Regions from separate parts of the Bacillus sp. 1A genome, predicted to be linked through region 1. Evidence: a T-box and tRNA genes for the amino acid it is inferred to sense, from the RefSeq annotation. Region 1 holds a T-box; the other regions hold tRNA genes.
What was found. A T-box is a leader RNA that pairs with one kind of tRNA and senses whether it is charged. The one in region 1 lies ahead of asnS (asparagine--tRNA ligase), so its partner is inferred to be a tRNA-Asn.
Positions count from the first base shown of each region.

Region 2: it has a tRNA-Asn gene. The T-box ahead of asnS (asparagine--tRNA ligase) is inferred to sense a tRNA for this amino acid. The anticodon was not compared.
Region 3: it has a tRNA-Asn gene. The T-box ahead of asnS (asparagine--tRNA ligase) is inferred to sense a tRNA for this amino acid. The anticodon was not compared.

Region 1 covers NZ_JBQYLZ010000001.1:2,028,183-2,035,302, forward strand. Annotated here, with positions in the region: gene pheT (phenylalanine--tRNA ligase subunit beta) at 1-900, shown strand, start outside; T-box leader at 1,043-1,294, shown strand; gene asnS (asparagine--tRNA ligase) at 1,347-2,738, shown strand; gene ACUN0F_RS10240 (YuzL family protein) at 2,830-2,964, shown strand; gene ACUN0F_RS10245 (hypothetical protein) at 3,009-3,260, opposite strand; gene ACUN0F_RS10250 (hypothetical protein) at 3,274-3,543, opposite strand; gene rnhC (ribonuclease HIII) at 3,660-4,595, opposite strand; gene zapA (cell division protein ZapA) at 4,720-4,989, shown strand; gene ACUN0F_RS10265 (CvpA family protein) at 4,991-5,530, shown strand; gene polX (DNA polymerase/3'-5' exonuclease PolX) at 5,586-7,120, shown strand, end outside.
Region 2 covers NZ_JBQYLZ010000001.1:425,372-432,491, forward strand. Annotated here, with positions in the region: gene ACUN0F_RS02225 (CdaR family protein) at 1-1,318, opposite strand, end outside; gene cdaA (diadenylate cyclase CdaA) at 1,311-2,132, opposite strand; gene rocF (arginase) at 2,382-3,275, opposite strand; gene ACUN0F_RS02240 (glycerate kinase) at 3,485-4,630, opposite strand; tRNA gene ACUN0F_RS02245 (tRNA-Ala) at 4,747-4,819, opposite strand; tRNA gene ACUN0F_RS02250 (tRNA-Gly) at 4,830-4,901, opposite strand; tRNA gene ACUN0F_RS02255 (tRNA-Lys) at 4,907-4,982, opposite strand; tRNA gene ACUN0F_RS02260 (tRNA-Gln) at 4,988-5,062, opposite strand; tRNA gene ACUN0F_RS02265 (tRNA-Tyr) at 5,128-5,211, opposite strand; tRNA gene ACUN0F_RS02270 (tRNA-Val) at 5,229-5,304, opposite strand; tRNA gene ACUN0F_RS02275 (tRNA-Glu) at 5,310-5,384, opposite strand; tRNA gene ACUN0F_RS02280 (tRNA-Thr) at 5,407-5,479, opposite strand; tRNA gene ACUN0F_RS02285 (tRNA-Asn) at 5,484-5,558, opposite strand; rRNA gene rrf (5S ribosomal RNA) at 5,568-5,683, opposite strand; rRNA gene ACUN0F_RS02295 (23S ribosomal RNA) at 5,732-7,120, opposite strand, start outside.
Region 3 covers NZ_JBQYLZ010000001.1:330,661-337,780, reverse strand. Annotated here, with positions in the region: gene ACUN0F_RS01785 (Tex family protein) at 1-1,345, shown strand, start outside; gene cmpA (cortex morphogenetic protein CmpA) at 1,404-1,520, opposite strand; gene ACUN0F_RS01775 (SprT family protein) at 1,716-2,174, shown strand; tRNA gene ACUN0F_RS01770 (tRNA-Asn) at 2,289-2,363, shown strand; tRNA gene ACUN0F_RS01765 (tRNA-Ser) at 2,367-2,457, shown strand; tRNA gene ACUN0F_RS01760 (tRNA-Glu) at 2,466-2,540, shown strand; tRNA gene ACUN0F_RS01755 (tRNA-Val) at 2,545-2,620, shown strand; tRNA gene ACUN0F_RS01750 (tRNA-Met) at 2,645-2,721, shown strand; tRNA gene ACUN0F_RS01745 (tRNA-Asp) at 2,725-2,800, shown strand; tRNA gene ACUN0F_RS01740 (tRNA-Gln) at 2,888-2,962, shown strand; tRNA gene ACUN0F_RS01735 (tRNA-Lys) at 2,968-3,040, shown strand; tRNA gene ACUN0F_RS01730 (tRNA-Leu) at 3,057-3,139, shown strand; tRNA gene ACUN0F_RS01725 (tRNA-Arg) at 3,237-3,313, shown strand; tRNA gene ACUN0F_RS01720 (tRNA-Pro) at 3,317-3,393, shown strand; tRNA gene ACUN0F_RS01715 (tRNA-Gly) at 3,395-3,465, shown strand; gene ACUN0F_RS01710 (YopX family protein) at 3,498-3,833, opposite strand; partial or broken gene ACUN0F_RS01705 (IS3-like element ISBth167 family transposase) at 4,562-5,176, opposite strand; gene ACUN0F_RS01700 (helix-turn-helix domain-containing protein) at 5,109-5,315, opposite strand; gene ACUN0F_RS01695 (alpha/beta fold hydrolase) at 5,919-6,773, shown strand.

The DNA of each region.
Region 1 (7,120 bases):
CGATTCCTAGAGGGTGCTGGTTTATATGAAGCGATCACATATTCATTAACAAGCGCTGATAAAGCGAAGCAATATATGGTTGAGCCAAATGAAAAAGCTCCTGTAAACCTTGCACTTCCAATGAGTGAAGAGCGTAGCCAACTTCGTTTAAGTTTAGTACCGCAATTACTAGAAGCTGTTTCATATAATGTGGCACGTAAAAACGATAGTGTTGCTTTATACGAAGTAGGTTCTGTCTTCTTACCAACAGAAGCAGGAGAACTTCCGAAAGAAGAACAACATCTTGCAGGTGTTATGACAGGACTTGCTCTTCACCATGCATGGCAAGGTGAGAAGAAAGTAGTAGACTTCTTCGTTGTGAAAGGTGTACTAGAAGGATTATTCGACGTACTTGGCGTTGCAAACCAAATCACTTATGCACCAGCAAAACGTGAAGGTATGCACCCAGGTCGTACAGCTGACATCGTATTAGATGGCGAAGTAATTGGTTTCATCGGTCAATTGCACCCAGAAGCAGAAAAACAATTAGATGTGAAAAATACATTCGTATTCGAATTATCTCTTGTAAAAGTATTTGGTGCAGACGCAGAAGAAACTTACTACGCAGCAATTCCACGTTTCCCATCTATGACACGTGATATGGCTGTTGTCGTAACAAAAGAAACAAAAGCTGGCGAAATGAAGCAAGTCATTGCTGAAGCTGGCGGAGAACTTCTGAAAGACGTAACGTTATTCGACTTATACGAAGGTGAAAAAATGGAAGAAGGCAAGAAGTCACTTGCATTCTCTATGACCTACTTCGATGCAGAACGTACGTTAACAGACGAAGAAGTAACAGAAGCACATAACCGTGTATTAACAACGGTAGAAGAGAAATTTGGTGCGGAGTTACGTAAGTAATAAAAGATTGCCGGATTAAGTCCGGCAATTTTTTTATGGCACGATTGTCGGAAAATCGATATATTACAAAAATCGCTGATATATTTTTTGGTATCTTGCATCTTTCTCTCGAATGTAGTACATTAATTTTAGTTTAACAAAATGAAAGACGATGATAAGGAAAAGTAGTATATACTATAATCCAAAGCGAGTCAGGGACGGTGAGAGCCTGATGAGGCGGTATATGTGAAGAACACCTTGGAGTTGCTAACCGAAATTGAAACTTGTATTCAAGAGTAGGCTTAGACGGGAATCCGGCCTGTTACAAACCGGGAAGTATGTATTACATACGAGTTAAAGTTGGTCTTTATGACAAATTGGGTGGTACCGCGAAGTTTAACCTTTCGTCCCTTTATGGATGAAAGGTTTTTTTGTATTTAAATATATGTGCAAAGGAGAATTTCACTATGGAAAACACATTAGTAAAAAGTCTGTATAGAGATACAGATAAATACGCAGGTCAAACAGTACAAGTATCAGGGTGGATTCGTAACTTACGTGATTCAAAAGCATTTGGTTTCATCGAATTAAACGACGGTAGCTTCTTCAAAAGCGTTCAAATCGTTTTCGATACAGAGTTAGAAAACTTCAAAGAAATTGCAAAACTTCCACTTAGCTCTTCAGTTAAAGTAGAAGGTACAGTAATTGCAACGCCTGGAGCGAAGCAACCATTTGAAATTAAAGCAGAAAAAATTGATATCGAGGGCTTATCAGATTCTGATTACCCACTTCAAAAGAAACGTCATACGTTTGAATATTTACGTACAATCGCTCACTTACGTCCAAGAACAAATGCATTCTCTGCAACGTTCCGTGTACGTTCTGTCGCAGCATTTGCGATTCACCAGTTCTTCCAAGAGCGTGGATTCGTACATGTTCATACACCAATCATCACTGGTAGTGATACAGAAGGTGCAGGCGAAATGTTCCGCGTAACAACGCAAAATTTAAACAACGTACCAAAAGGTGAAGACGGACAAGTTGATGAATCAAAAGACTTCTTCGGCAAAGAAACAAACTTAACAGTAAGTGGACAGCTGAACGCTGAAGCTTATGCATTAGCATTCCGTGACGTATACACATTCGGACCTACATTCCGTGCAGAAAATTCAAACACAACTCGTCATGCAGCTGAGTTCTGGATGGTTGAGCCGGAGATTGCATTCGCTGAATTAGGCGACGTAATGGATCTTACAGAAGATATGCTGAAATATGCAATGAAATACGTACTAGAGCATGCACCAGAAGAAATGGACTTCTTCAACAGCTTCGTTGATAAAACAGTTCTAGAGCGCATGAACAACGTAATTAACTCTGACTTCGGTCGTATCACATATACAGAAGCAATTAAAGTACTTCAAGAATCGGGTGCTGACTTCAAATACCCAGTAGAATGGGGTATTGATTTACAAACAGAGCACGAAAGATACTTATCAGAAGAAATCTTCAAACGCCCTGTATTCGTAACTGACTATCCGAAAGACATTAAAGCGTTCTACATGCGTATGAATGAAGATGGAAAAACAGTAGCTGCTACTGACCTTCTAGTTCCTGGCATCGGCGAATTAATCGGCGGAAGTCAACGTGAAGAAAGAATGGACGTTTTAGTAGACAGAATTAAAGAATTAGGTATGAACGAAGAGGACTACTGGTGGTACTTAGAACTTAGAAAATACGGCGGTACAAAACATGCTGGATTTGGTCTAGGTTTCGAGCGCTTCCTAATGTACATTACTGGCATGGCTAACATCCGTGACGTAATTCCATTCCCAAGAACTCCAGGTTCTTCTGAGTTTTAAGATATGAAAAAGCGAGAGGGTTTCCTCTCGCTTTTTATTTTGCATAGTTTATTACCTCGTAGCAAAAAGTAACGCGAAGGGGTGAATATAAATGAGTAAAAAAGTGAAAAAAGATCATTCAAGATCAAGCCTTGGTTCTCCAGAAGTAGAAGGACAAGGAACGACGACACATGAAACAGGTTCTCATAAAGTATCTTCATCAAATAAGAAGCAGAAAAGAAGTTAACATAAAAAAGGAGAGTCTTGGCGGCTCTCCTTTTTTTATATGTATTACACCTTATTATCGTTAATTTCCTTTGTAATTTTATCTACATCTTTGTCTAATCGATCTAAATAGAAATACCACAGTAAGCTCATGAACACGTAATAGATGGCCATAACGCCAAGGTTATCAGATATATTTTCGAATGTTGATTTAGTAGTGAAAAAAGCTCCCCAAATGGTAGAAATAATGAAGTAAGAAAGTGGACCTACGAGGTGTACAAAAACATATAATAACTTTTTAATTTTCACAGCGTTCATATGAATTCCCTCCTTATGTAAACAATCCTTTTTTTCTAATCATAGATTCAAGTTCCTCACAGAAGTGTTGTAGTTTTGCTGGATTGTGTATTAACAAGCGGGCATCGTGTTTCCCGATAAATCTTCGAATCCGAAAGTTTAATAAGAAAGATCGGCCGTAGCGCTCTATTAAATCGTTGAACTCTCGTTGTTCACTTAGTAGCTGAATGTTTTCTCTAATTTCAAACTGTCTTTCGTGTGGATCGCCTAGTAAAATATTTAGAATCATTTGTAGAAGTAGCACTGGGAATCTCCTCCTATGTTAGAATAATCTGTATATTTTAATTGTAACAAAAATAAAAGGACAATAGTAGAGTGAAACAAAAAACAGGAGTTTGTAGGCTCCTGTTTTTGTCGATACTATTTTAATAAGCGAAACGCCTTCTCCTTATTAGCGAAATGCATTTTCACAAACTCAGGTAATCGTTCTTTACCAAGCTTTTGAATTAATTTAGCAGCTGCAATATCAACTTGTTTACCAGCACCTTTTGGAAGTGGCATACCAGCTTTTTTGCTTAGTTCGTTAAACTGTTTTACGAATGAGTAACGAGCTAAAATAGAAGCAGCGGCTACTGCTAAATGGACGCTTTCACCTTTCGTCGCAAAGTAAACATTTTCACGCTGTACCTGCTTTTGTTTTGCTAAATATTTGTAGTATGTATCAGGTTGTGTGAATTGATCGATTAAGACGCCTTCAGGTTTTGTAGGTGCAATTTTAGCTAATAAGTTTGTAATAGCTTTATTATGCAGTAAAGCTTTTAACTTACCTTGGTTGTTTCCTTTATCAAATAGTTCGTTATATTTTTCATTATGAAGGACAAGAGAGCTGTAAGGAACAACGTGTAGAAGTTGTTTTGCAATGGCAGTAATTTGATCGTCATTTAAGTTTTTAGAGTCTTTTACACCAAGTTCTTTTAACAGTGGGATTTGCTTAGCATCCATATATACAGCAACTACTGTCATCGGTCCGAAGAAATCACCAGTACCAACTTCATCTGATCCTACGATAGACATTGTACCGATGGAAGTAGGTGGTGCATAACGGTGTGAATCGACAGATTTTTTTACAGCTGTTTTCGGTGTTTGAGAGACAGTTTGCCAACGAGAAGCTTCTGCTTCAGCACGGCCACCTTGGAACATTACTTTTCCAGATTTATAAGCTGTAATGGTGCAAGACGGCACCTTTGCCATGAAGATTCCGCCTTGTGGGGTTTTTGGGCTAAGTGCCTGTTTGTATTGTTGTTTCATGTCTTCAATTACTGTAGAATTTGTTTGAATTACGATAGAATTTGACATAGTGGTCGCCCCTTTTTTTATATTGTTATTTTTATCATATCGGATTGTTCTTTCTGTTTCCATAATATGATGGTTCATGGTATGATAAACTTTAGGATTCTGTACGTGATTGGAGGCCGGTGAGTTGTCACAACAAAAGGGAAAGAAAAGTCGAATTAATGTAGAAATCTATGGTCAACAATATTCAGTTGTTGGCGATGAAAGTACAAGTCATATCCGCATGGTAGCAGCGATTGTGGATGATAAAATGCGCGAACTCAATGCCAAGAATCCTTCGCTTGACACGAGTAGACTAGCGGTATTGACGGCGGTAAACGTCATACACGATTACATAAAATTAAAAGAAGAACATGAGAAATTGAAAGAAAGTATGACAAAAAAAGGAATGGAATAACATGATTGATATTATTATCATTTTACTGCTTGTTATGGGATTTTTCCTCGGCTTACGCAGAGGGTTTATTCTGCAACTTGTAAAGTTAACAAGCTTTATTATCGCATACCTTGTTGCATACTGGTACTGTAAAGATTTAGCGCCAGCACTTGCGAAATTTATTCCGTATCCATTTGATAAAAACGTATCTGTTCCAGAATGGATTGATGCAAATAATATTGAAACAGTATTTTATCAAGCGCTTGCGTTTATCATATTGTTTATTATTACAAAAATCGCACTTTCATTACTTGGTAATTTGTTAAATATGTTTGCAGAAATACCGGTTTTAAAGCAAGTCAATGCGTTTGCGGGGGCAATCCTCGGATTTTTAGAAGTATATATCATTTTGTTTGTTTTAATTATCATTGGAAACATTCTTCCGATTGAACAAGTACAAACACCATTACAAAAATCATCAATTAGCAAAATAATTGTAGACGATACACCGATTCTTTCTGAAAAGGTGAAGGAACTATGGCAGACAGGTAGCAGAGTATAACTTCTCTTTTTTCGGAAAGAGGAGTTTTTTTCTATGAAAGAAAGGCGGGGCAATGATGAAAGTAAATAAAAAACAAGTTATTAAATTATTAGAGACAATCGGCCTGTTTATGGAACTAAAGGGCGCGAATCCATTTAAAATATCTGCATTTCGTAAAGCGGCAGCAGCATTAGAAAGTGACGATCGTAGTCTTTCTGAAATTGAAGATTTCACGAAGATTCCGGGCATTGGAAAAGGAACAGCAGCAGTGATTCAAGAATATATAGAATCGGGAACATCTGAAGTATTACAAGAGCTTGAGAAAGAAGTGCCAAGTAGCTTATTACCGTTATTAAAATTACCAGGCCTTGGTGGTAAAAAGGTAGCTAAGTTATATAAAGAACTTGGTGTTGTTGATATGGAATCGCTAAAAGCGGTTTGTGAGGAAAATAAAGTACAAGCTTTAGCAGGTTTCGGTAAGAAGACAGAAGAGAAAATATTAGAAGCAATCGATCAAGTAGGCTCTCGTCCAGAGCGTTTACCAATCGCAATGGTATTGCCTATTGCCGGGGAAATAGAGGAGAAATTGTCGAATATCGCTGAAGTAATTCGTTTCTCTCGCGCTGGTAGTTTGCGCCGAGTTCGTGAAACAGTGAAAGATTTAGATTTTATCATTGCAACGTCAGAACCAGCTACAGTACGTGAGCATTTACTGCAATTCGATAATATGATTGAAGTAATCGCAAGTGGAGATACGAAAGTTTCTGTTCGTCTTCAATATGAATATGATATTTCAATCGATTTCCGTTTAGTAAAACCTGAAGAATTTATTACAACTCTTCATCATTTCACAGGATCAAAAGACCATAACGTAAAAATGCGCCAAATCGCGAAAGATAGAGGCGAGAAAATCAGTGAGTACGGTGTAGAAAACTTAGAAACAGGTGAAGTGAGAACATTTGAAACAGAAGAGGAGTTCTTCTCTCATTTCGGTCTTCCATTCATCCCACCAGAAGTGCGTGAAGATGGAAAAGAAATTGAATTAATTAAAGAGTATCCGAACTTAATTCAGTTCTCTGATATACAAGGTGATTTACATATGCATACAACGTGGAGTGACGGTGCCTTTTCGATTGAGGAAATGGTACAGGCATGTCGTGCTCGTGGTTATAAATTTATGGCAATTACCGACCATTCACAATACTTAAAAGTAGCGAATGGTTTAACGAAAGAGCGCCTTCGTGAACAAGCGAAAGAAATTGAACGTATGAACGAAAAGTATCCAGACATTACAATTTTACGCGGAATTGAAATGGACATTTTACCAGATGCAACACTTGATTTTGATGATGAAGTATTAGCAGAATTAGATTATGTCATTGGAGCGATTCACTCTAGCTTCTCACAAGACCGTGAAACGATTATGAAACGTCTTCGTGCTGCGCTGGAGAATAAGCATGTCACAATGATTGCCCATCCGACAGGACGCCTTCTTGGGCGTCGTGAGGGTTACGATGTAGATACAGATTTATTAATTGAACTCGCAAAAGAGACAAATACAGTTTTAGAATTAAATGCGAATCCAAATCGTCTAGATTTAAGCGCGAAATT
Region 2 (7,120 bases), 1.6 Mb from region 1:
CTTGGTTATTATTTGAATCTGGTTTTTCACCGTTACCCTGTACTTCTTTATCTGGATTTTCTTTCTTCACAATTGTGACTTTGGCACTTTTTTGCTTTGGCTCTATTGAAATATTACCAGGACCGCTCACTTGAATAGAAACATCCTTCGTCCCCGGAGATACATTTTGCAGATTAATGGCTGCTGTTATTTGAGCAGCTGTTATTTTATCTACTATACTTGTTTCTCCTGAAATATCAACGCTTATCTTCCCATCTTGCGGTGAAAGTAGCTGGGCCGTAACATCTTTAGAAAGTCCATTTTTTTGAATTGATATACCATCAATCGTTCTTGTTTTCGTTTGTTTTGTTTTTTGCACTCCTACCGAAACCTTCACTTGATTCGGTTTTGCACTTGTTACACCCTTTGGCAATAAAACAGAGGTATCGAATGTTGTAGACTCTGTCAATTGACTAAGATCTACTTCGACCCCCTCTATCGATTGTATATTATCCAAAATATCTTTTGGACCTGCTATTGTTACTTCTCTCGGCTCAATGCTAATATTTGTAACGGCCAATCCTTCTGGTAAACTCCCCTTTTTCGTATACGTTACAGGAACAGTTTTTTCAGTATTATTGGTCGTAGCTTGCGTCGCCACATTCAATGTTACACTAATTTTAGATGGACTCGTTCTTACATTTAAACGTTTTCCTTCTCTATTGTATAATGTAACTTCGGCTGTTTTTGTAACAGTTTTATTAACACCTTTTAAATCAATATACGCCTTAGCAGATGAAATACTTTCAATTTCTTCTTTCGTCCCAACTACCTCAACAGTATCAGGTTTAATGTTTGATTTTTCAAGAGTTGAACCCGCTGGCATTTGATCCTCATTTGATAATTTTAAGTCTACATGAACGTATTTTCTCGCTTTTTCATGTAGAGTAATTTTAATTGTTGATGGCTGAACTGTTCCTTTCACATCATCTGGAAGCCCGTTCGTTTTCAAAGAAACTTCATAAGTTCCTTTTTCGCTATCTCTCAAATCAACTGGTATATCAAATTGTTTTTTCGCTTTTGCTGTAGCAACTGCTGCTTTTGGGCCCTCTAACTTCACCTTAACGCCCTCTGACGGAATACCACTTACAATATATTTCTCTTCATCATACTTAAGGTTAATGGCATAATTAGTTAAGGTTTCTTTCGCATCATTTGCGAAAGGTAGTATCCCCGATGTCGTATTTTTTTCAGTTAAAGTCGCTGACATAAAAAGCATACACGCCAATAGTAATGAGATCCCTTTTAAAAACCAATGATTCTCCATTAACTTATCCATGACGCTTTCTCCTCCAATTCCATAAAGACGAAGAAGTCGTTTTTTCGCTCGCACTAAATTCAGCTAACAACATATCTTTCAGTTGTTCTGTCTTCAAATCACGATGCAACTTACCATTTTTCGTTAAAGAAATTTGGCCAGTTTCTTCCGACACAACTACTGTAATACTATCAGTAACTTCACTAACTCCCATTGCAGCGCGATGCCTAGTTCCTAGTTCCTTAGAGATAAACGGACTTTCCGATAACGGAAGATAACACGCTGCTGCTTTAATGGTACTTCCTTGCATAATAACCGCTCCATCGTGAAGAGGTGTATTAGGAATGAAAATATTAATAAGTAATTCCGATGATACGTGTGCATTTAGCGGAATACCTGTTTCCACATAATCACCCATACCGGTCTCTTTTGACAAAGTAATTAATGCACCAATTCTACGTTTCCCCATATATTCCGTTGCTTTCGCTATCGCTGTTGCAACGATTTCAGGTTCATCATCCTCATGAGTTCCAACACGCGAAAATAAACTCCCGCGTCCTAGCTGCTCAAGTGCTCTTCGCAATTCTGGCTGAAAAATAATAATAACGGCTAAAAATCCCCACGTTAATACTTGCTCAGTTAGCCAATAAAGCGTATGCAATTCAAGGAAAATACTGATCATCCGAACGACAATAATAACTGTAATCCCTTTTAAAAGTTGAACAGCTTTCGTCCCTCGGATTATGAGAATTAGCTTATATATAATAAACCATACAACGGCAATATCTAATACCGTACTAAGATATTTCAAAATGGTCGTATCTTCAAAAGGCATACTACCCCTTCCTCCTACTTACGAGCAATTCTATCCATATATTGAAATATTGTTTTATGCTCTATCTGTATGTATTTCCAACAACTAGTTAATTATACCATACATGAAACAAACGACAATTACAAACAACCCCCCTTTCGTCTAAATTGGCAAGATGTCAAACATTATTATCGTACAGTATAATATAAATCATTATTATACGCTTATTTTCAAATAAAAAAAGCAACTTCTCAGTTGCTTTTCTTACATTTATTTTAGTTTTTCACCGAATAAAGAACCCATTAAAGCAACTGCCGTTGTTGCCGTTCTGTTTCGCTCATCTAAAATGGTATTTACTTCAACAAACTCAGCAGATGTGACAATATCAGCTTCCGCTAACATTTCCATTGCTAAATGGCTTTCACGATAAGATAGGCCACCAATTACAGGCGTTCCAACTCCTGGTGCATCATGAGGATCAAGACCATCTAAATCTAATGATAAATGTACACCATCAGTATGAGATAAATAAGCGATTGTTTCTTCCATAACAGCCGTCATACCCATACGATCAATCTCGTGCATCGAGAATACTTTAATACCTTCCTCGCGAATAAAGTCTTTTTCTCCTTCATCTAATGCACGTGCACCGATAATTACAACATTCTCTTTTTTCACCTTTGGATATGCCCCGTATAAATCTACAAGCGTTTGATGTCCATACCCTAAACTTGCTGCAAGTGACATGCCATGAATATTTCCAGATGGTGAAGTTTCTTCTGTATTTAAGTCACCATGTGCATCGTACCAAATAACACCTAAATTTTTATAATGTTTCGCAACACCAGCTAATGTACCAATTGCGATACTATGATCACCACCTAATACAAGTGGAAAACGTCCCTCTTCTATAATATGATCCACCTTACTTGCTAATTCGTTACATACAGTTGCAACTTGTGTAAGGTTTCTTAAGTTTGTATTTACATCTGCTTCTTTTTCTCTCTCTATACATATATCTCCTATATCTTTAACGTCATATCCAATTTCTTCAATTCTTTCAATTACGCCTGCATAACGGATTGCACTCGGCCCCATATCTACCCCGCGACGCATCTGTCCTAAATCCATTGGAACTCCAATAACTGAGATTTCTTTTTTCATAGATAGTATCCCCCTTTTATGCCTTCACTAAATATTTTAAATCTTTTATATAGTCTGACTCAACTCGACATTTTTCTGTATGGATATACAAATTATTCACTTATATTCGCTTTAAAAACCAAATTTCAAGACTATTCTATGTATAAAGTTAACTTAATGAAACAACTACCATCATTATTATTAAATAATAATAAAAAACACTCCTACATTTAGAAGTGTTTTTCTGATGCTATTTTCCATACTGCGGCAATATTCTTTGCTGTCATTTCGATATTCTCTTCCGCTACTTTATATGCCTCTTCTAATGTCATAGGACTCGCTGTAATACTAAATACTGCATCGATTCCTTTTTCATGAACAGCTGAATAATTCGGAGATACAGATCCTCCAATAGCAATGACAGGAATACGAAAATGCTTTGCACGCTCCGCAACACCTACAGGGGCCTTTCCATATGCTGTTTGTTCATCTATTCTCCCTTCGCCAGTTATAATTAAATCTGCACCTTCTATATGCTTATTAAAATTTGTATAGTCTAATACAATTTCAATTCCTCTCCGCAAGCTTCCCTTTAACACTGCAATAACAGCTGCTCCCATTCCTCCTGCGGCTCCTGCGCCAGGTATTTCAGCTACGTCGCAAGATAAGTATTGTTTAAGGATATTCGCATAATGCTTTAAATTCTCATCCAGCTCTTTCATCATCTCTGCATTCGCACCCTTTTGCCTCCCAAATACGAAAGATGCTCCCCTTATTCCAACTAACGGATTATCTACATCACATGCTGCTTCTATCTTTATATGCATTAAGCGTGCATCCATGCATGAAAAATCAATAGCGACAATCGAATGTAACGTCCCTCCAGATGGCTCTATTACTTCCCCTTTTCCATTTATAAACCTGACCCCTAAAGCTGACAACATACCTGCTCCGCCATCATTTGTAGCACTTCCGCCAAGTCCTAAAATAATGTGCTCAGCTCCTTCGTCTAGCGCATGTAGTATAAGCTCTCCGGTTCCTTTAGTCGTTGTAATAAGTGGGTTTCGCTTTTTAAGCGGAACGTGTTGTAATCCTGATGCTGCTGCCATTTCAATAAACGCTGTCTTTTTATCTTTAGACATACCGTAAAAGGCTTGTACACGTTCTCTAAGCGGTCCTGTCACATGAAGGGGTATCATTCTTCCATCTGTAGCATCCACAAGTGAATCAACCGTTCCTTCACCTCCATCTCCAATTGGTATTTTTACGTACTCTGTTTTAGGAAAAATTGCTCCAAATCCTCTTTCAATAGCTTCACATACTTTTATAGCTTTTAAGCTTTCTTTATATGAATCAGATGCAATAACAACTTTCACAATTATCCCCCATCCTTTATTTTTACATTTTCTTCATTTTAAACGACAAGTATGAAAGTTGTCTTTTTAAATACAAAAAAAGCTTACATCATATGATGTAAGCTTTTTTATTTAGATGGAGCCTAGCGGGATCGAACCGCTGACCTCCTGCGTGCAAGGCAGGCGCTCTCCCAGCTGAGCTAAGGCCCCTTAGTAATAAAGCGGAAGACGGGATTCGAACCCGCGACCCCAACCTTGGCAAGGTTGTATTCTACCACTGAACTACTTCCGCGAAAATGGTGAGCCATGAAGGATTCGAACCTTCGACCCTCTGATTAAAAGTCAGATGCTCTACCAACTGAGCTAATGGCTCGTAAATGGCTGGGCTAGCTGGATTCGAACCAGCGCATGACGGAGTCAAAGTCCGTTGCCTTACCGCTTGGCTATAGCCCATTAATATTTACTAGTATGGTTATCTTTTCAAAAAAATAAACCCTCTCAGGTTATTTTAAAGAAAATGGTGGAGGGGGGCAGATTCGAACTGCCGAACCCGAAGGAGCGGATTTACAGTCCGCCGCGTTTAGCCACTTCGCTACCCCTCCGACATTTAAAATATATATGGTGGAGGATGACGGGATCGAACCGCCGACCCCCTGCTTGTAAGGCAGGTGCTCTCCCAGCTGAGCTAATCCTCCAAAAGTGGTGACCCGTACGGGATTCGAACCCGTGTTACCGCCGTGAAAGGGCGGTGTCTTAACCACTTGACCAACGGGCCAAAAATTTTAAAACTCTTCCCAAGCTTCCAACCGGGCTTGAACCGGTGACCTCTTCCTTACCATGGAAGTGCTCTACCAGCTGAGCTATGGAAGCATAATGGCTCCGCAGGTAGGACTCGAACCTACGACCGATCGGTTAACAGCCGATAGCTCTACCACTGAGCTACTGCGGAATAATAATAGCCTGGCAACGTCCTACTCTCACAGGGACAAGGTCCCAACTACCATCGGCGCTAGAGAGCTTAACTTCCGTGTTCGGTATGGGAACGGGTGTGACCTCTCTGCCATCATCACCAAACTATGAAGGCATATTCCTTCAAAACTAGATAACATTGCTACATATTATATGGTTAAGTCCTCGATCTATTAGTATTCGTCAGCTCCACATGTCACCATGCTTCCACCTCGAACCTATCAACCTGATCATCTTTCAGGGATCTTACTAGCTTACGCTATGGGAAATCTCATCTTGAGGGGGGCTTCATGCTTAGATGCTTTCAGCACTTATCCCTTCCGCACATAGCTACCCAGCTATGCCCTTGGCAGAACAACTGGTACACCAGCGGTGCGTCCATCCCGGTCCTCTCGTACTAAGGACAGCTCCTCTCAAATTTCCTACGCCCACGACGGATAGGGACCGAACTGTCTCACGACGTTCTGAACCCAGCTCGCGTACCGCTTTAATGGGCGAACAGCCCAACCCTTGGGACCGACTACAGCCCCAGGATGCGATGAGCCGACATCGAGGTGCCAAACCTCCCCGTCGATGTGGACTCTTGGGGGAGATAAGCCTGTTATCCCCGGGGTAGCTTTTATCCGTTGAGCGATGGCCCTTCCATGCGGAACCACCGGATCACTAAGCCCGACTTTCGTCCCTGCTCGACTTGTAGGTCTCGCAGTCAAGCTCCCTTATGCCTTTGCACTCTACGAATGATTTCCAACCATTCTGAGGGAACCTTTGGGCGCCTCCGTTACACTTTAGGAGGCGACCGCCCCAGTCAAACTGCCCACCTGACACTGTCTCCCGGGTCGATAAGACCCGTAGGTTAGAATTTCAATACAGTCAGGGCGGTATCCCACCAGCGCCTCCACCGAAGCTAGCGCTCCGGTTTCAATGGCTCCCGCCTATCCTGTACAAACTGTACCAAAATTCAATATCAGGCTACAGTAAAGCTCCACGGGGTCTTTCCGTCCTGTCGCGGGTAACCTGCATCTTCACAGGTACTATAATTTCACCGAGTCTCTGGTTGAGACAGTGCCCAAATCGTTACACCTTTCGTGCGGGTCGGAACTTACCCGACAAGGAATTTCGCTACCTTAGGACCGTTATAGTTACGGCCGCCGTTTACTGGGGCTTCAGTTCAGAGCTTCGCTTACGCTAACCCCTCTCCTTAACCTTCCAGCACCGGGCAGGTGTCAGCCCCTATACTTCGCCTTACGGCTTCGCAGAGACCTGTGTTTTTGCTAAACAGTCGCTTGGGCCTATTCACTGCGGCTTTCCGTTAAGAAAGCACCCCTTCTCCCGAAGTTACGGGGTCATTTTGCCGAGTTCCTTAACCAGAGTTCTCTCGCACACCTTAGGATTCTCTCCTCGCCTACCTGTGTCGGTTTGCGGTACAGGCACCTTTTATCTCGCTAGAAGCTTTTCTTGGCAGCGGGGAATCAAAGACTTCGCTCCATAAGGAGCTTCCCCATCACAGCTCAGCCTTCACGATAAGCGGATTTGCCTACTTAT
Region 3 (7,120 bases), 1.7 Mb from region 1:
GGATGGTTATAAACGATTAATTCAATCCTCCATTGAAAGAGAGATTCGAAAAGAATTAACAGAAACAGCTGAGGAACAAGCGATACATATTTTCTCTGAGAACTTACGTAATTTGTTATTACAACCTCCAATGAAAGGAAAGGTTGTGTTAGCTTTAGATCCTGCATATAGAACGGGGTGTAAATTAGCTGTTGTAGATGATACGGGGAAGGTTCTATATATTGATGTTATTTATCCGCATCCACCTGTTCGTAAATATGAAGATGCAAAAACGAAAGTTCTTTCTATTATAGATAAATATCAAGTTGAAATGATTGCGATTGGGAATGGTACAGCTTCTAGAGAATCGGAAGAATTTATAGTTGATGTATTACAAAATGTGAAACAAGAAGTCTTCTATATTATTGTGAACGAAGCTGGTGCGAGTGTGTATTCGGCCTCCGATTTAGCTCGTGAGGAATTTCCGAATTTACAGGTTGAAGAAAGAAGTGCTGTTTCTATTGGGAGACGTCTGCAAGATCCACTTGCTGAACTTGTGAAGATTGATCCTAAATCAGTTGGGGTTGGACAATACCAACATGATGTATCTCAAAAGAGGTTGAATGAATCATTAACATTTGTAGTAGAGACGGCAGTTAACCAAGTTGGTGTGAATGTAAATACAGCTTCAGTTGCGTTATTGCAATATGTTTCGGGTTTATCGAAAACTGTTGCGAAAAATATTGTGGCAAAGCGTGAAGAGGAAGGGAAATTTACAAAACGAACAGACTTAAAGAAAATACCGCGTCTAGGTGCGAAGACATATGAACAATGCATAGGTTTCTTACGTATATTAGAAGGGGCAAATCCGTTAGATCGAACGGGTATTCATCCAGAACAATATAAAAATGTTGAATTGTTATTGAAGAGTCTAGGGTTATCAAAAGATGACGTAGGGCAATTGCAATTACAAAAGAGCTTAGAAGAAGTGGAGATTTCTAAGTTATCGCAAGAAACGGGAGTTGGGGAGCCAACATTAGTTGATATTATAGATGCGCTCATTAGTCCAGAGCGAGACATGAGGGATGAGTTGCCTAAACCGCTTCTGAAAAAAGGGATTTTGAAATTAGAAGATTTAAAACGTGGTATGGAACTGGAAGGAACAGTTCGTAACGTTGTTGATTTTGGTGCTTTTGTTGATGTAGGTGTAAAACAAGATGGTTTAGTACATATTTCTAAACTAAGCAAACAGTATGTGAAGCATCCGTTAGATATTGTATCTGTCGGACAAATCGTCAAGGTATGGGTAGATGATATTGATACGAAAAAAGGTCGCGTTGCACTATCCATGTTGCCGATTGAATAGTAAGAGAAGAGAGCAGATGAAACTGCTCTTTTTTTTATGGGATAAAACGTGTAATGGATTATGAGCTTTGATTTATTTTGCTATAATAAAACCAGCATTCATTTAGTAATTTAATTTGATACCGGTTTTTTTCAAAATATGCGCGTTGCATTTGTTTTTTTAGCCACGTAGGCATAGGAATCCCTCCTTGTTTAATCCTACTCTCAAAAATGTAAGGTGCTATTGATGAGAGGTTGGTGAGTGGATTTCTATTCATGCTATATTTTTAGAAACCACGCTTCTTGAATGAGGATGGGTATATGTACTATTTAATATATGTATAAGGGAGGAGAAAAGTGTAAAAATATTTTTTAGTTTAGGAGGAATGAGAGTGGATGAGCAAGAAATACAGCGTCTGGTGGAAGAAGTATCACTACAATACTTCGGAATGCCATTTTTACATAGAGCTATGTTCAATAGTAGGTTGCGTACAACTGGTGGACGTTATCTATTGAATACACACAATATTGAACTGAATTATCGATATTACGAAATGTATGGGAAAGAAGAGTTAGTCGGAATCATTAAACATGAGCTTTGTCATTATCACTTACATATTACAGGAAGGGGCTATAAGCACCGTGATAGAGATTTTCGTGAATTGTTGAAAGAAGTTGATGCGCCACGCTTCTGTAAACGAATAATTAATGAAGAGAAGGAAAAAAAGGTTTATACGTATGAATGTATGGGCTGTTTGCTTCAATATGTAAGAAGACGTCAAATAAATACAAAAAGATATGTCTGCGGAAAGTGTAAAGGGAAACTGAACCTGATAAAGAAAACATCTTGACAGTGAAAACGCAATCCAGTATATTATAAACATGTCACGTTTGTACAAGATGTTGAGAAAAAACATCTTGACTTACGATAAGAAATTTTATAAGATACAAATTGTCTTTATTATTCCGCAGTAGCTCAGTGGTAGAGCTATCGGCTGTTAACCGATCGGTCGTAGGTTCGAGTCCTACCTGCGGAGCCATACAGAGAAGTACCCAAGTGGCTCAAGGGGCTCCCCTGCTAAGGGAGTAGATCGCTAACGCGGTGCGAGGGTTCGAATCCCTTCTTCTCTGCCATACATACTGGCCCGTTGGTCAAGTGGTTAAGACACCGCCCTTTCACGGCGGTAACACGGGTTCGAATCCCGTACGGGTCACCACTTCGGAGGATTAGCTCAGCTGGGAGAGCACCTGCCTTACAAGCAGGGGGTCGGCGGTTCGATCCCGTCATCCTCCACCATATAAATTATATAAATAGTATCATCGCGGGGTGGAGCAGTACGGTAGCTCGTCGGGCTCATAACCCGAAGGTCGCAGGTTCAAATCCTGTCCCCGCAACCAAATGGTCCCGTGGTGTAGTGGTTAACATGCCTGCCTGTCACGCAGGAGATCGCCGGTTCGACCCCGGTCGGGACCGCCATTTTAACTTCTGCTATTTGGCAGTTGTTTTTTATTGGACATTATGTTACAATAACATTTGTCTTTGGAAAGAAGATAAATATTTCGATGGGCTATAGCCAAGCGGTAAGGCAACGGACTTTGACTCCGTCATGCGCTGGTTCGAATCCAGCTAGCCCAGCCATTTACGAGCCATTAGCTCAGTTGGTAGAGCATCTGACTTTTAATCAGAGGGTCGAAGGTTCGAATCCTTCATGGCTCACTTTTGTTTTTTCCGCGCGGTCGTGGCGGAACGGCAGACGCGCTAGGTTGAGGGCCTAGTGGGGGAAACCCCGTGGAGGTTCAAGTCCTCTCGGCCGCATCAAAAAATCTTTTTAAAAAGTACTTGCATTTGAAAATGTAGTATGATAAGATAATTGAGTCGCCAAAATACAACGACGAAAAAACATCATGAATAAGCGCCCGTAGCTCAATTGGATAGAGCGTTTGACTACGGATCAAGAGGTTAGGGGTTCGACTCCTCTCGGGCGCGCCATAACGGGAAGTGGCTCAGCTTGGTAGAGCACCTGGTTTGGGACCAGGGGGTCGCAGGTTCAAATCCTGTCTTCCCGACCACGCGGGTGTAGTTTAGTGGTAAAACAAGAGCCTTCCAAGCTCTGGTCGAGAGTTCGATTCTCTTCACCCGCTTTTGAAACGTGTCGCACAAAGGATTATTTTGTTCAGTTTTGTAATAACTCCGGATTTTCATTGATGTTTCCCAAAACTTTTACATTGTCGTACCATCTAAACTCAAATCCTGTATATCCACCATTACCTGCATTCGCTTTATAAAGATTGATAGGGCATTTCTTATATGTAGCCTGTTTTGTATCGTAGACAACAACACCTGTCATTCTTTCTCCTGTTTCAATCATCAGGTTGTACCAGGTAACTACATCACCCTCGTATATTTCATTTCCCTCTGAATCCTTTTGTTCAATGTACTGCATTAAAATAATGTGCCCTTTCCTGTGTTCTTCAATTGGTTCTGTAAATGATTCAACATTATCCTCCATGTACGGATCTTGCAATCATTATCAAATTCAGCTTCACCCATGCACGAAACTTTATTTCTCTCATTTCCCTCTACCCCCTGAATAAAACTCAATATTTCGTCAATACTATAGACAACCCATTTCTAAACCACATTCCATGATTGGAGGAGCAGTTAGCTTTTGCTAGCTGCTCTTTTATATTGAACTAATAATAAAATTTCGTTCTATTTTTCCTTTCTAAAACATATAAATTCAACCTCAGAATTCAGCTCAAAAAGTTACCTCCTATCGTATGAGCGCCCTATAAGGGTGCTCTTTTTTATATTCACGACACAAGAAAAGTATTTTATGCATATCTTATAAAAAGTGAATTCACACCTCATACTTTCTCCTGAAATTCTTGGTCAAAGAGCATCTACACATGGTGCTCTTTTTCATTTCCTATAAAATGAAATTTTTATTAAGTTGTTCCCACATAGCATTTCAAGTTCTGTACATACTATAACTGTAACTTAAAGTTACATATCCGAGCTTGTAGGGCCTAATTTCTTTTGTACAACAAGCAGTTAGCTAATTAAGCTGACTGCTTGTTGTACAAAATGAAGTTTTTATAAAAAGCTTTCTCAACACCTATATACTGGAAATTAATTACCTTTTATGGTAACGTATTGGTAATCCCATAAAGATCTATCGTTCCATTAAAAGGACCCGTCCCCTATGAACTGAACCCAAAAAGTTAGACAAATATATTAAGCAGCTACTAAGGATTGAACTCTGTATTGCACAGGGGACAATCCTTTTAGTTTTGTTTTAATTCTTTTGTGATTGTAGTAATGAATATAAGTTTCTAGTTCTTGCTTAAATTGTTCCATACTTTCAAACTCTTTAAGATAAAGTAATTCAGACTTTAATAAGCCAAAGAAATTTTCCATGACTGCATTATCTAAGCAATTTCCCTTACGGGACATACTTTGGATAACGTTATGTTTTTTAAGCGACTGATGATATTGTCGCATTTGATAATGCGAACCTTGATCCGAGTGTAAAATAGGAGTTTCCTTATCATTCAAACGTTGAAACGCCTTATTTAACATTTTAGAGACAAGGGAATACGCAGGTCTATGTTCTATGTTGTAAGCTATAATTTCTCCGTTATATAAGTCTAAAATGGGTGATAGATATAGTTTTTTACCATGTAAGTGGAACTCTGTCACATCTGTTACCCATTTTTCATTTGGTTTTGATGCGTGAAAATTACGTTTTAAAATATTAGGAGCGAATTTCCCGACAGTCCCTTTATATGAACGATATTTTTTTAATCGAACAAGACATTTTAATCCCAGGATATTCATTAAACGTTGTATAGCGTTTTTCAAACGCCTTTTCCCCTGAAAATTCAAACCGTTTAATCCATTGATAAAGTTCTCTAGGATGAACCCCTATAGAATTAGCAATGGTTTTTCCGCCTTCAGTACCTTCTAGATATCGTTTTACTGCTTGTATTTTATCTTTTGAAGAAAATTTTCACTATATGAAAGTTAAACATGTTTTAAAATTTGTATCTTTCGAAACACTTCACAGACGTATCGAAGATTCTTTTTATCTTAAGATATATGAAAATAAAAACTATTTATGAAGGGGTTCTTTACAAACGAAAAGAAGGCATCTCGAATAAAGATTAATCAAAATGGCCCTCTCTACACATGCCCAGCAACTTAAGAATTCAAAATTACCCCAAAACGAAAATTCTATTCATTATTGACTACTAATAATGATGCATCATTTTAATTAGGTTTGCATATCATAAACATCTTCTTTTCTTCTACTAAGAGTGCGGATTTATACAATAAGATTTATTTTTTCAATTATTAAAAAATAAACAACGAACCAATATTACAACTGATAGAGGTATGTTATAATAAGTGAATAAGGATTTTACCCTTATTCACTTATTATAGGAGAGTGTTTAACATGATTATCAAGTTCATTCGTTTACGTTAATTTTAAACACAATTTGTTATGCCCAATTATTTTTTTCAAGATGTTTGGGTTTATTTGATTGTGTCTTTTTTATTAAATAAATACGAATGAAATGAGGAGTTAATCATGAATGAAAAAATTATTAAAATTAATGAAATTGATATATGTACAGAGAGCTTTGGCAATTTAGAAGATCCAGCAGTACTACTGATTATGGGAGCCATGTGTTCAATGGTTTATTGGGATGAAGAATTTTGTCAACAATTAGCTGATACGGGCCGTTATGTAATTCGTTATGATAATAGAGATGTCGGACGGTCAACAACTTATGAGCCGGGGAGTTCCCATTATACTGTGGTAGATATGGCTGATGATGCGGTTGGGGTACTCGATGCATATCATATTGACGAAGCACACATTGTTGGAATGTCATTGGGTGGAATGATTGCTCAAATTATAGCCTTAAGGAACACACAGAGAGTTCTAAGTATAACTTTGATTGCATCAGGTATTTTTGGTTCTGAAGACAACAACCGTAATTTGCCTCCGATTGACGAGAAGATACTCGCTTACCATGCTAATGGGGCCAAACTAAATTGGTCGGATGAAGAATCTGTTGCAAATTACTTGGTTGCAGGATCAGCGTTACTCTGTGGTTCAAAGCATAAATTTGATGAGAAGAGGACTTATAAGCAGGTAGAAAAAGAAATAAAACGAGCAAATAATCTACTTAGTATGTTTAATCACTCCCTTCTTAAAGGCGATGATTCTTATGAGGGGAAGTTAAAAGGAATTAATATACCAACTTTGGTTATCCATGGTACAGAAGATACAGTGCTTCCATACGAGCACGGTCTTGCTCTTGTTAATGAAATTCCGCATGCTTTGTTACTAACCCTAAAAGGATCGGGGCACGAAATTCATTGCGACGATTGGGTTCATATAATCAACGCTATTTCGAATCATACTTCTGTCTTGTAATCATTATAGGAATCGTATAAAACAAAAAAACACTTGGAAAAAGGGCTACAATCGATCTTGTAACCCTTTTTTCTATTAAAAATCAGTTTTGGAACTGTTGCTCAGTTAAAGAATATTAATATTCTTTAACTGATATTCCCTTCCTAAAAGGGGTAGCGTCGCATTGTCATCAACTTAAGAATTAAAAATTACCCCATGCGTATCTAGCTAAGATTTTGAATCGTCTCCAAAAAGAAAAATAAGCTAACTTCTCAGAGTAACTATTTGAAGAGAAAGAAATTTTTCATTTAGGGGGTTTATGAAAACCTTAGCTTGATAGCGATGGGGTACCGCCAGCATTTTTGAAA